3 regions of the Bradyrhizobium sp. SZCCHNR1051 genome follow, and region 2 is predicted to be linked to each of the others. Evidence: predicted binding sites of a transcription regulator. Region 2 holds the regulator's gene; each other region holds the start of a gene.
What was found. Region 2 encodes PhoB, which activates phosphate uptake and scavenging genes when phosphate is short. Its sites were predicted from a motif close to TGTCATNNANCTGTCAT; they were not measured.
Positions count from the first base shown of each region.

Region 1 (3,573 bases), on a different contig from region 2:
CGTCTTGCCCGGAGGGAGACAGCGGATCGCAGAGGCTGGCTCGTGCAGCAGGGCGATGGCGATGGTTCGGCCGGAAACGATCGGGATCGTCGACGCGGCGGCATCGTGCCTGACCGGCCTCGTCGACAGCGTTCGCTTCGCCGGTGATCGCCAGCGGATCATCGTCCGCGACGCCGCCACCGTTCCACTGACGGTGGACGCACCGAATACGATCAGGGTCAGCGCGGGTGAGCGGATCGGCCTGTCGATTGAGCCGAGCGCCATTCGTCTGCTGCCGGAGCAAGGTGGATCAGCATGAGCAGGCGTCCTGTCACCATCGCCCAGATATCCGACCTGCACATCAAGGCGCCCGGCCGGCTCGCCTACCGCCGCGTCGATACGGCGCGTGCGCTGGCCCGTTGCATCACGGAGCTCAACCGGTTCGAGCCGAAGCTCGATCTGGTGGTGATCTCGGGCGATCTCGCCGATACGCCGTCGTCGGCCGAGTACGATCATCTCAAGGATCTTCTCGCCGAGCTCGAAACTCCATTCGTCGCCGTGCCCGGCAATCACGATTCACGCGAGCTGATGCGCGCAGCGTTTCCGGACGCTCTGCATGGTCAACCCACCGGTCCGCTGAACCGGTGCGTGGAGTTGGCCGATCTCGATCTGCTTCTGCTCGATTCCAGCGTGCCCGGCCATCCGCATGGCGAGCTCGATGAGGCGAGTCTGCAATGGCTCGACGCCGCGCTGTCCGGATCCAGCAACAGGCCGGCCCTGCTGTTTCTGCATCATCCGCCGTTCGCCACCGGCATCTGGCACATGGACCGGCAGAACCTGCGCAACGCCGACGATCTCGCGGCCATCCTCACGCGCCATCGGCGGGTGCAACTGATCGGATGCGGTCACGTTCATCGCGCGACGCTGACCCGGTTTGCGGGCATCCCCTGCACGATCTGCCCGGCACCGAACCATGCCGTCGCGCTCGACCTGGCCGAGCTTCGCCCGCCATCCTTCCGGATCGAGCCACCGGCCTTTCACCTTCATGCCTGGTTTCCAGGACCGGGATTTGGAACGGTCGTCACGCATCAGGTGCCGATCGGGGATTTCGACGGGCCGCATCCGTTCTTCAATCAGGACGGCACGCTCATCGACTGAGGGCGCAAGAACGAAACGAGGCGGCGGGGTCTGGTCTAGCTCTCGACCTCGAACGTCACGCGCTCCGCCGCGAAACGCGAGCGCTTGCTGACCAGCGGCGTCCCATCGGCATCGATGTCGGTGCTGTCGACGACCAGCACCGGGCGCCCAATCGCGAGGTCGAGCCGTGCGGCGTCGCTTGCGTCGGCGATGGCTGCCGTGATCCTGGTCGTGCCGCGGCGATAGTCGCGAATGCCGTAATGCGCGAGCAGCGCCGTCATCGAGCGGACCGACGCGAAGATGTGACCGGCCTCGGGAAATCGCTCGGACGACAGCCAGGACGTGCTGACGCAGATCGGGGTCTTGTCGGCAAGACGCAGTGCATCGATTCGGACCAGCGGAGCACCCGTCTTCAATCGCAGCTCGCGCGCGAGTTCGCGCGTTGCGGGCTCTTCGGACGCTGCGATCAACTGCCCGCGAGGCTCACGCCCGCCGGCGCCCACGATCTCGGAGAACCTGGTTCGCGATCTCAGGGGATATGACAGACGAGGCGCTTCGACATAGGTGCCGCTGCCGCGCTCGGCGCGCACGAGGCCGCGCTGCGCCAAGGTCGCGAGCGCGCGTCGTACCGTATGACGGTTGACGCGGTAGGTTTCGGCGATCTCGGTCTCGCCGGGCAGGCGCGTGCCGGCGGCGAAGCGGCCGTCGGCGATGTCGCGCTCGATGCCGTCGGCCACCCGCCGCCACAGCGCCACGCCCGAATCGGCGCCCTGCATGCTCATCGCGGCTCTCCGCTGTCCCGCCTGAAGATCACGCCCATGTCATCAAACAGTCATGGCGCTTCGTTACGAAGTTGTCTATTAGCATAGACAACTTCGTAACGGCAAGATCGGGATGAAGATGGACGGCGAGACCACGATCCAGGACCGGCGCAGGACGGCGATGCGGGTGTTGGCGCATGCGTCGCATGCAGACATTCGTGCCAGGCTCGATGGACTCGCGCTGCCTGAGCATCGCGACCTGCGTCCGGCGGAGAATGGCCTTGTGATGCTGCGGGGCCGGATCGGCGGTGATGGTGCGCCCTTCAATGTCGGCGAGGCGACGGTGTCGCGCGCTGCGGTACGGCTGGAGAGCGGCGAGGTCGGGTTCGGCTATGTGCTGGGACGCGACGCCGCCAAGGCGCGTCTGATGGCGCTGTGTGACGCGATGATCCAGTCATCAAGCCACACGCGATCGATCGAGACGCAGGTGGTTGCGCCGCTGCAGGCGCAGATGCGCACTTCGCGCGAGCACCGCGCAGAGGAGGCTGCGGCCACGCGTGTCGATTTCTATACGATGGTGCGAGGAGAAGGCTGATGGCTGCCGCCGCTTCCGATCTGCAGCCTGGTTTCGCCGACAATGTCCTGTCCGCGCAATCGACCTTCCGTACCGTCATGGAGGCCATGGCGCGTCCGGGAAATGTGCGGCAGGTCGAGGTCAATGTCGGCCGGCCCTCGTCCTTGATGCCTGGTGCCGCCGCGATCGCGTTGACTCTGTTCGATCACGATACGCCGATCTGGCTCGATGCGCCGCTCGCCGGCACGCCCGAGGTCGGCGCCTGGCTCAAGTTTCACACCGGGGCGCCGATCGTCGCCAATGCCGCGCTCGCCTGCTTTGCAGTGGCGGCAGACCCCGAAGCGCTGCCTGATCTGAATTCATTCGCGCTCGGCAGTGCTGAGTACCCCGATCGCTCGACGACGCTGATCCTGCAGGTGCCGAGCTTGTCCGGAGGGCCGGCGTTCAAGCTGCGCGGTCCGGGCATCGACGGGACGACATTGTTCCGTGCAACGGTCGCGCCCGCCGACCTGTTCGAGCGGCTGTCGATCAATGAGAAGCTGTTTCCGCGTGGTGTCGATGTGGTGCTGGTCGATGGCTCGTCCATCGTCGCCATCCCGCGGACGACACGACTCGTTTCCGCAGGAGAGTAAGGCATGTATGTCGCCGTGAAAGGTGGCGAGCGCGCCATCGAGAACGCGCACCGGCTGCTGGCGCATGAGCGCCGGGGTGATCGCGACGTGCCGGAGCTGTCGCTGGTGCAGATCTCCGAGCAGTTGGGGCTTGCCGTCGATCGCGTGATGAGCGAAGGCTCGCTGTACGACCGCGAGCTCGCGGCGCTCGCAATCAAGCAGGCGCGGGGTGATCTGATCGAGGCGATCTTCCTGGTGCGCGCCTTCCGCGCGACCCTGCCGCGCTTCGGTGCGACCGAGCCGGTCGACACCGGTGCGATGCGGGTGCAGCGGCGCGTCTCGTCGACCTTCAAGGACATTCCCGGCGGCCAGGTGCTCGGGCCGACCTTCGACTATACGCATCGGCTGCTCGATCCGCAGTTGGCGGCAGGCGCCGAGCCGGAGCCGCCGGCCCGTGCCGAGGCGCCGAATGCGCCGACGCCACGTGTCACCGACATTCTCGGCCAGGACG
Region 1 covers NZ_JAUEYJ010000004.1:18,228-21,800, reverse strand. The annotation lists gene QW868_RS05360 (ABC transporter ATP-binding protein) at 1-298, shown strand, start outside; gene QW868_RS05355 (phosphodiesterase) at 295-1,137, shown strand; gene phnF (phosphonate metabolism transcriptional regulator PhnF) at 1,173-1,898, opposite strand; gene phnG (phosphonate C-P lyase system protein PhnG) at 2,017-2,472, shown strand; gene phnH (phosphonate C-P lyase system protein PhnH) at 2,472-3,083, shown strand; gene QW868_RS05335 (carbon-phosphorus lyase complex subunit PhnI) at 3,087-3,573, shown strand, end outside.
Region 1: a site for PhoB is predicted at 1,936-1,952, ahead of phnF (phosphonate metabolism transcriptional regulator PhnF). Genes of this name have one in related genera too.

Region 2 (3,573 bases):
AGCAGCGACTGTGCATCGCGCGCACCGTGGCGGTCCGGCCGGAGGTGATCTTGTTCGACGAGCCGTGCTCGGCGCTCGATCCGATCTCGACCGCCAAGGTCGAGGAGCTGATCCAGGAGCTCGCCGAAAACTACACAATCGCCATCGTGACGCATAACATGCAGCAGGCGGCGCGCGTCTCCGACAAGACCGCCTTCATGTATCTCGGCGAGCTGATCGAGTTCGACGACACCAGCAAGATCTTCACCTCGCCGAGTGATCGGCGGACCCAGGATTACATCACCGGCCGGTTCGGCTGACGCCGACGACATTGTCTTCAGGAGATCATCATGGCCAGTGAACATACCGCCAAGGCGTTCGACAGCGATCTGCAGGACCTCACCCGTCTGGTATCGGAGATGGGCGGCCTCGCGGAGCGGCTGATCGTCGATTCCGTCGATGCGCTGGTGCGGCGCGACATCGCGCTCGGCCAGAAGGTGGTCGCCACCGACGCCGAGGTCGACAAGCTGCAGCGCATCATCGAGGAGCGCGCCGTGCTCACGATCGCCCGTCGCCAGCCGATGGCGGTCGACCTGCGCGAGATCGTCGGCGCGATGCGCGTGGCGACCGATCTGGAGCGCATCGGCGACCTCGCCAAGAACATCGGCAAGCGCGTCGCGGCGCTGGAGAGCGACTTCCATCCGCTGAAGCTGATCCGCGGCCTCGAGCACATGACCGATCTGGTGCAGTCGCAGGTCAAGACGGTGCTGGACGCCTATGCCGCGCATGACCTGCCGGCGGCGATGACGGTGTGGAAGGGCGACGAGGAAGTCGACGCCATCTGCACCTCGCTGTTCCGCGAACTCCTGACCTACATGATGGAGGATCCGCGCAACATCTCGTTCTGCATCCACCTGATGTTCTGCGCCAAGAACATCGAGCGCATCGGCGATCACGCGACCAACATCGCCGAGACTGTATTCTATATGATCGAAGGCCAGCAGATCATGGACAAGCGCCCGAAGGGCGACATGACGAGCTTCGCATCGACGATTCCCGGTAACTAAGAGAGACGGTTCAGACATGGGCGCCCGAATTCTGGTGGTGGAGGACGAGGAGGCGCTGACGACGCTGCTGCGCTACAACCTCGAGGCCGAAGGCTACGAGGTCGAGACCGTGGCGCGCGGCGATGAGGCTGACACGCGGCTGAAGGAGCGCGTTCCGGATCTCGTCGTGCTCGACTGGATGCTGCCGGGCCTCTCCGGCATCGAGCTGTGCCGCCGCCTGCGCGCGCGCTCCGAGACCCGGCAACTGCCGATCATCATGCTGACGGCGCGCGGCGAGGAGAGCGAGCGCGTGCGCGGACTCGCCACCGGTGCCGACGACTACATCGTCAAGCCGTTCTCGGTGCCGGAGCTCCTGGCGCGCGTGAAAGGCCTGCTGCGGCGGGCGAGCCCGGAGCGGCTGGCGACCGTGCTGTCCTATGGCGACATCGAGCTCGACCGCGAGAAGCGCCGCGTGGCGCGCTCGGGGCGGCCGATCGATCTCGGCCCGACCGAATACCGCCTGCTCGAATTCTTCCTCGAGCACCCCGGCCGCGTGTTCAGCCGCGAACAGCTGCTCGACAGCGTCTGGGGCCGCGACATCTACATCGACGAGCGCACCGTCGACGTCCATATCGGCCGCCTGCGCAAGCTGCTCAATCCCGGCCGCGAGCAGGACCCGATCCGCACCGTGCGCGGCGCCGGTTATGCGCTCGATGATCGCTTCGCCAAGAGCGAGCAGGTGTAAGGGGCGATCGGGCGTGAGGATGAAGCAGGTGTGAGGCGCGAGCGGGCCCGATTGAGGAGATCGCGGTCCGCTTTCCGCCACGCCGCCGCCGTCTTGATCGTGTCTGCTTCGTGGCCCGTCACGATGTTTCGGTCCCAGCGGACGCCCTTGATCAAGACCATCATCATATCTCTTGTCATGCTGCTCGGCAGCCTGGCGGGCGCCCCGGCCGCCGAGCTCGAAGACGCGGTCGCGGCGGCAGGCAACGGGCAGCATGCGGCGGCGATGCGACGGCTGCTGCCGCTGGCCGCCAAGGGCGATGCGCGGGCGCAGTTCGACGTCGGCTTCATGCAGGCGTTCGGCTGGGGCGTGCCGCGTAATCCGAGCGAGGCGCTGGCCTGGTACCGCAAGGCCGCCGATCAGGGGCTAGCCGTCGCGCAACATTATCTCGGCATCGCCTACGTCAATGGCGAGGGTGTTGCGAGCAATTACGGCGAAGCCAGTCGCTGGTTCAGCCGCGCCGCGGCGCAGGGCTTCGCGCAGTCGCAATACATGCTCGGCCTGATGCTGCTCGACGGCCGTGGCGCAAAGCAGGACGTCGTGCAGGGTTATGCCTGGCTGGTGATGGCCGGCCGCAACGGCGTGCGATCGGCCGGCCGCGACGTGCAGCGGGTCAGGTTGACCGAGCCGCAGCGCGTCCAGGCCCAGAGCGCCATTGCGTCCTGGCAGCCGAAACCGGAATCGGCGGAGGCGGGCATTGCCACTCCGCGTCCGGAGCAACTGCTCGGGCTCGATCGCCACATCGGCGAGGTCGTCGATCCCACCTCCTGGCCGGCGTCGTCGATCGGCGTCGTCACCGTCGCGCAATACTCGAGCGGCGGCTGGTGCACCGGCACCCTGGTGGCGCCGCGCGTCGTGCTCACCGCCGCGCATTGCGTGTTCAACGGCGTGGCGCAGGTCAGCCCCGGCAATGTCCGCTTCCTGGCCGGCATGAACCGTGGCACGCCGGCGGCATCGTCGGTCGCCGACAAGCTGATCGTGGCGCCCGATTTCGTGCCGACCCGGCACGACAGATGGTCGCTCGACCGCTCGCCCGCCGATTGGGCGCTGATCGTGCTGAAGGACGCGCTGCCGTCGAAGCCGGTGGCGGTCAAGGCGCTGACCCGCGAGGAGCTCGCGGCTGCGACCACGGCCGGAACCATCTCCGAGATCGGCTATGGCCAGGAGCGGCGCTATTCGCCGACCGGCCAGCGCAATTGCAGCGCCGGCATGACCGGGGATGCCCGGCTGTTGACAGTGCATTGCCTGGCCAATTTCGGCTATTCGGGCTCGCCGATCCTCGCCGAGGTCGGCGGGGAGCCGGCCGTGGTCGGCATCTTCTCGGCGTTCCACGAGGAGACCCGGCTGATGTTCGCCGCCCCCGCGAGCCAGTTCGAGGCGGTCGTGCGGCGCGAGATCGCGGCACAGAGTGCCTCGGCGCGGTGAGGGAAGGAGGGGGCGAGAGGGACGAGGTCCCCGCCGCTGGTCATGATCTGTGCGTGACTGGATAGCGGGTTGCCAAGCGAGAGGGCAATCCGGGAAGCGCCGCCCAGGTTTTCCTGCAGCTTTTGCCTGCAGCGGGGGCTTTACCGAACTGGCCTGGCTCTTGCTATAGTCCGAGTATGACGATTGTTCCAATTGATCATCCTCGGGCCGCGCGGCTGCTGTGGTGGCGGTCGCAGCCCGGCCGGACCGTCGCGCTCGTCGCCGGGCTGGTCGCGGCCAACGCGCTCGCCTGGGCCTGGGCATTCGCGCTCTACGCCGACCGGCCCGCCATCGTCGGCA
Region 2 covers NZ_JAUEYJ010000017.1:53,456-57,028, reverse strand. The annotation lists gene pstB (phosphate ABC transporter ATP-binding protein PstB) at 1-299, shown strand, start outside; gene phoU (phosphate signaling complex protein PhoU) at 330-1,046, shown strand; gene phoB (phosphate regulon transcriptional regulator PhoB) at 1,063-1,770, shown strand; gene QW868_RS21120 (trypsin-like serine protease) at 1,918-3,234, shown strand; gene QW868_RS21115 (HoxN/HupN/NixA family nickel/cobalt transporter) at 3,411-3,573, shown strand, end outside.

Region 3 (3,573 bases), on a different contig from region 2:
GTGACGGCAGTATCGGACATGAGGCGGCAAGCGTCGTTTCAGGCCAGAGAGCGGGCGATTTACGGGAAAGGCGCGGGATCTCGGCCGCCGCGCGCCTTCCATATAGGCGTTTTGCACCGCAACTCCAACCGGCGAGTTGAGCCCGGCCGGGCCGATCCGGATCAGTGCCGGAGCACCGACACCAGCCAGAACGTCAGCGCCGCGACGATCGCCGAGGCCGGAATCGTGAAGACCCAGGCATAGACGATCGATCCGGCCACGTTCCAGCGCACCGCGGAGGCACGGCGGGCGGCGCCGACGCCGACGATGGCCCCGGTGATGGTGTGGGTGGTCGAGACGGGCACGCCGAGGAAGGTCGCCAGGAACAGCGTGATCGCGCCGCCGGTCTCGGCGCAGAAACCCTGCATCGGGTTCAGCTTGGTGATGCGCAGGCCCATGGTGCGGACGATGCGCCAGCCGCCCATCAGGGTGCCCAGCGCCATCGCCGCCTGGCACGACAGCACGACCCAGAACGGCACCGTGAACTCGTTGCCGAGATGGCCCTGCGAATACAGCAGCACGGCGATGATGCCCATCGTCTTCTGCGCGTCGTTGCCGCCATGGCCGAGCGAATACAGCGAGGCTGAGGCGAATTGCAGGATGCGGAAGGCGCGGTCGACCGCGAACGGCGTCGAGCGCACCGAGGCCCAGGACACGATCGCGACCAGGACCATCGCCAGCACCAGCCCGACCAGCGGCGACAGCACGATCGCGAGCACGGTCTTCGACAGGCCGCTCCAGACGGCGGCCGAGATGCCGGCCTTGGCGACCCCTGCCCCGACCAGGCCGCCGATCAGCGCGTGTGAGCTCGACGAGGGAATGCCGGCCGCCCAGGTGACGAGGTTCCAGACGATGGCGCCGACCAGGGCCGCGAAGATCACCTGGGCGTCGACGATGGCGGGATCGATGATCCCTGTACCGATGGTCTGCGCGACGTGGAGGCCGAACACCGCGAACGCGACGAAATTAAAGAATGCGGCCCAGAACACCGCATATTGCGGCCGGAGCACGCGGGTCGAAACGATGGTCGCGATCGAGTTGGCGGCGTCGTGCAGGCCGTTCAGGAAATCGAAGGCGAGCGCAACGGCGATGAGGCCGACCAGGATCGGAAGGCCGAGTTGAGCGTCCACGGCGCGGCCCTACCCTAGACCTGTTCGATCATGATCGAATTGATCTCGTTGGCGACGTCGTCGAAGCGGTCGGCGACCTTCTCCAGATGGTCGTAGATCTCGGCGCCGACGATGAAGTCCATGGTATTGGCCTTGCGGTGCTTGAGGAACAGCTCCTTCAGCCCGATGTCGTGGAGGTCGTCGACCCGGCCCTCGAGCTTGGTCATCTCCTCGGTGATCGCGGTGATCATCGGCACGTTCTGGCCGATCGCCTGCAGCAACGGCAACGCGCGGCCGATCAGATTGGCGCAATCGACCAGCAAGGTGCCCATCTCGCGCATGGTCGGCTCGAACTCTTTGACCTCGAACAGCACCACGGCCTTGGCGGTCTGCTGCATCTGATCGATGGCATCGTCCATCGAGGTGATCAGGTTCTTGATGTCGCCGCGGTCGAACGGGGTGATGAAGGTGCGGCGGACCGCGGTCAGCACTTCGCGGGTGATGTTGTCGGCCTCGTTCTCGAACTGGCTGACGCGCTGGCAGTGGGCGAGGATGTCGTCACCGCCCTGCAGCATGTCCTGCAGCGCATGGGCGCCCTGAATCACCACCTTGTTGTGGCGGGCGAACAAATCGAAAAACCGCTCCTCCCGCGGGAGGACGGCGCGAAACCAGTGCAGCATGGGACGAGATCCATCCATTCCGAAACGGGCCAGGGCCGGCCCGTCACAGAACTGTCATACTCCGGATCGCGCACCAGCAGAAGCGGTGGCCGGTTCATCCACCGCTTTCTGCCCTTTCGACGATCTCTTTTCAGATCAACGGCTTAAAGGGACCGTTTGAACAGATGGGCGATTTCGCCGACCACGCCGCGGCGGAAGGTGAGCACGCAGGCGACGAAGATCACGCCCTGGATCACCGTCACCCACTGGCCGAAGCCGGACAGATATTGCTGCATGCCGACGATCACGAACGCGCCGACGACGGGGCCGAACACGGTGCCGAGCCCTCCGACCAGGGTCATGAGCACGATCTGCCCCGACATCGCCACCTCGACGTCGGTCAGCGAGGCGTTCTGGGCGACGAACACCTTCAACGCGCCAGCCAAGCCGGCCAGCGTCCCGGATAGAATGAAGGCGAGCAGCTTGTAATGGTCGGTCTTGTAGCCCAGCGAGATCGCCCGCTGCTCGTTCTCGCGGATTGATTTCAGCACTTCGCCGAACGGCGAGTTGATGGTGCGGAAGATCAGCAGGAAGCCGGCGAGGAAGCCGACCAGCACGACGTAATAGAGCACCGTCGGCCTGGACAGGTCGAGGATGCCGAACATCCGCCCCTGGGGAATGCCCTGGATGCCGTCCTCGCCATGGGTGAACGGCGCCTGCAGATAGATGAAATACAGCAGCTGCGACAGCGCCAGCGTGATCATCGCGAAATAGATGCCCTGGCGGCGGATCGAGATGTAGCCGGTGATCACCGACAGGACGAACGATCCGGCGACGCCTGTGAGGATGCCGAGCTCGGGCGGCAGCCCCCACACCTTCAGCGCGTGGGCGCTGCAGTAGCCGGCCGTTCCCAGGAACATCGCGTGGCCGAACGACAGCAGGCCGCCATAGCCGATCAGGAGGTTGAAGGCGCAGGCGAGCAGCGCGAAGCACAGCGCCTGCATGACGAAGAACGGGTACAGCCCGGTCCACGGTACGATCGCCAGCAGCGCCGCCATGATGACGAACACGATCATCTCGTCGCGCATCGCGCGCGGGGTGATCGGCAGGGTCGTGTCGGTGATGGATGTCATGTCAGGCCGCCCGTCCGGTCAGACCCGTCGGCTTCACCAGCAGCACCAGGACCATCAGAACGAAGACCACGGTGTTGGAAGCCTCGGGATAGAAATATTTGGTCAGTCCCTCGATCACACCGAGCAGGAAGCCGGTGATGATCGAGCCCATGATCGAGCCCATGCCGCCGATCACGACCACCGCGAACACCACGATGATGATGTGCTCGCCCATCAGGGGCCGCACCTGGTTGATCGGCGCCGACAGCACGCCGGCGAGGGCCGCGAGCCCGACGCCGAGGCCGTAGGTCAGCGTGATCATGCGCGGCACGTTGATGCCGAACGCCCGCACCAATGTCGGATTCTCGGTGGCGGCGCGCAGGTAGGCGCCGAGCCGGGTGCGCTCGATCAGGAACCAGGTCGCCAGACAGACGACCAGGGAGAATATGACGACCCAGCCGCGATAGACCGGCAGATACATGAAGCCGAGATTCATGCCGCCACGGAGCTGATCCGGGATCGCATAAGGCAGGCCGGACGAGCCGAAGAAGTTCTGGAACACGCCCTGGATGATCAGCGCCAGTCCGAACGTCAGAAGCAGTCCGTAGAGATGGTCGAGCCCGGCGATCCATTGCAGCATGGTGCGCTCGAGGA
Region 3 covers NZ_JAUEYJ010000027.1:22,511-26,083, reverse strand. The annotation lists gene QW868_RS28615 (peptide chain release factor 3) at 1-20, opposite strand, end outside; gene QW868_RS28610 (anion permease) at 162-1,169, opposite strand; gene QW868_RS28605 (DUF47 domain-containing protein) at 1,184-1,828, opposite strand; gene QW868_RS28600 (branched-chain amino acid ABC transporter permease) at 1,972-2,940, opposite strand; gene QW868_RS28595 (branched-chain amino acid ABC transporter permease) at 2,942-3,573, opposite strand, start outside.
Region 3: a site for PhoB is predicted at 1,870-1,886, ahead of QW868_RS28605 (DUF47 domain-containing protein). Genes of this name have one in related genera too.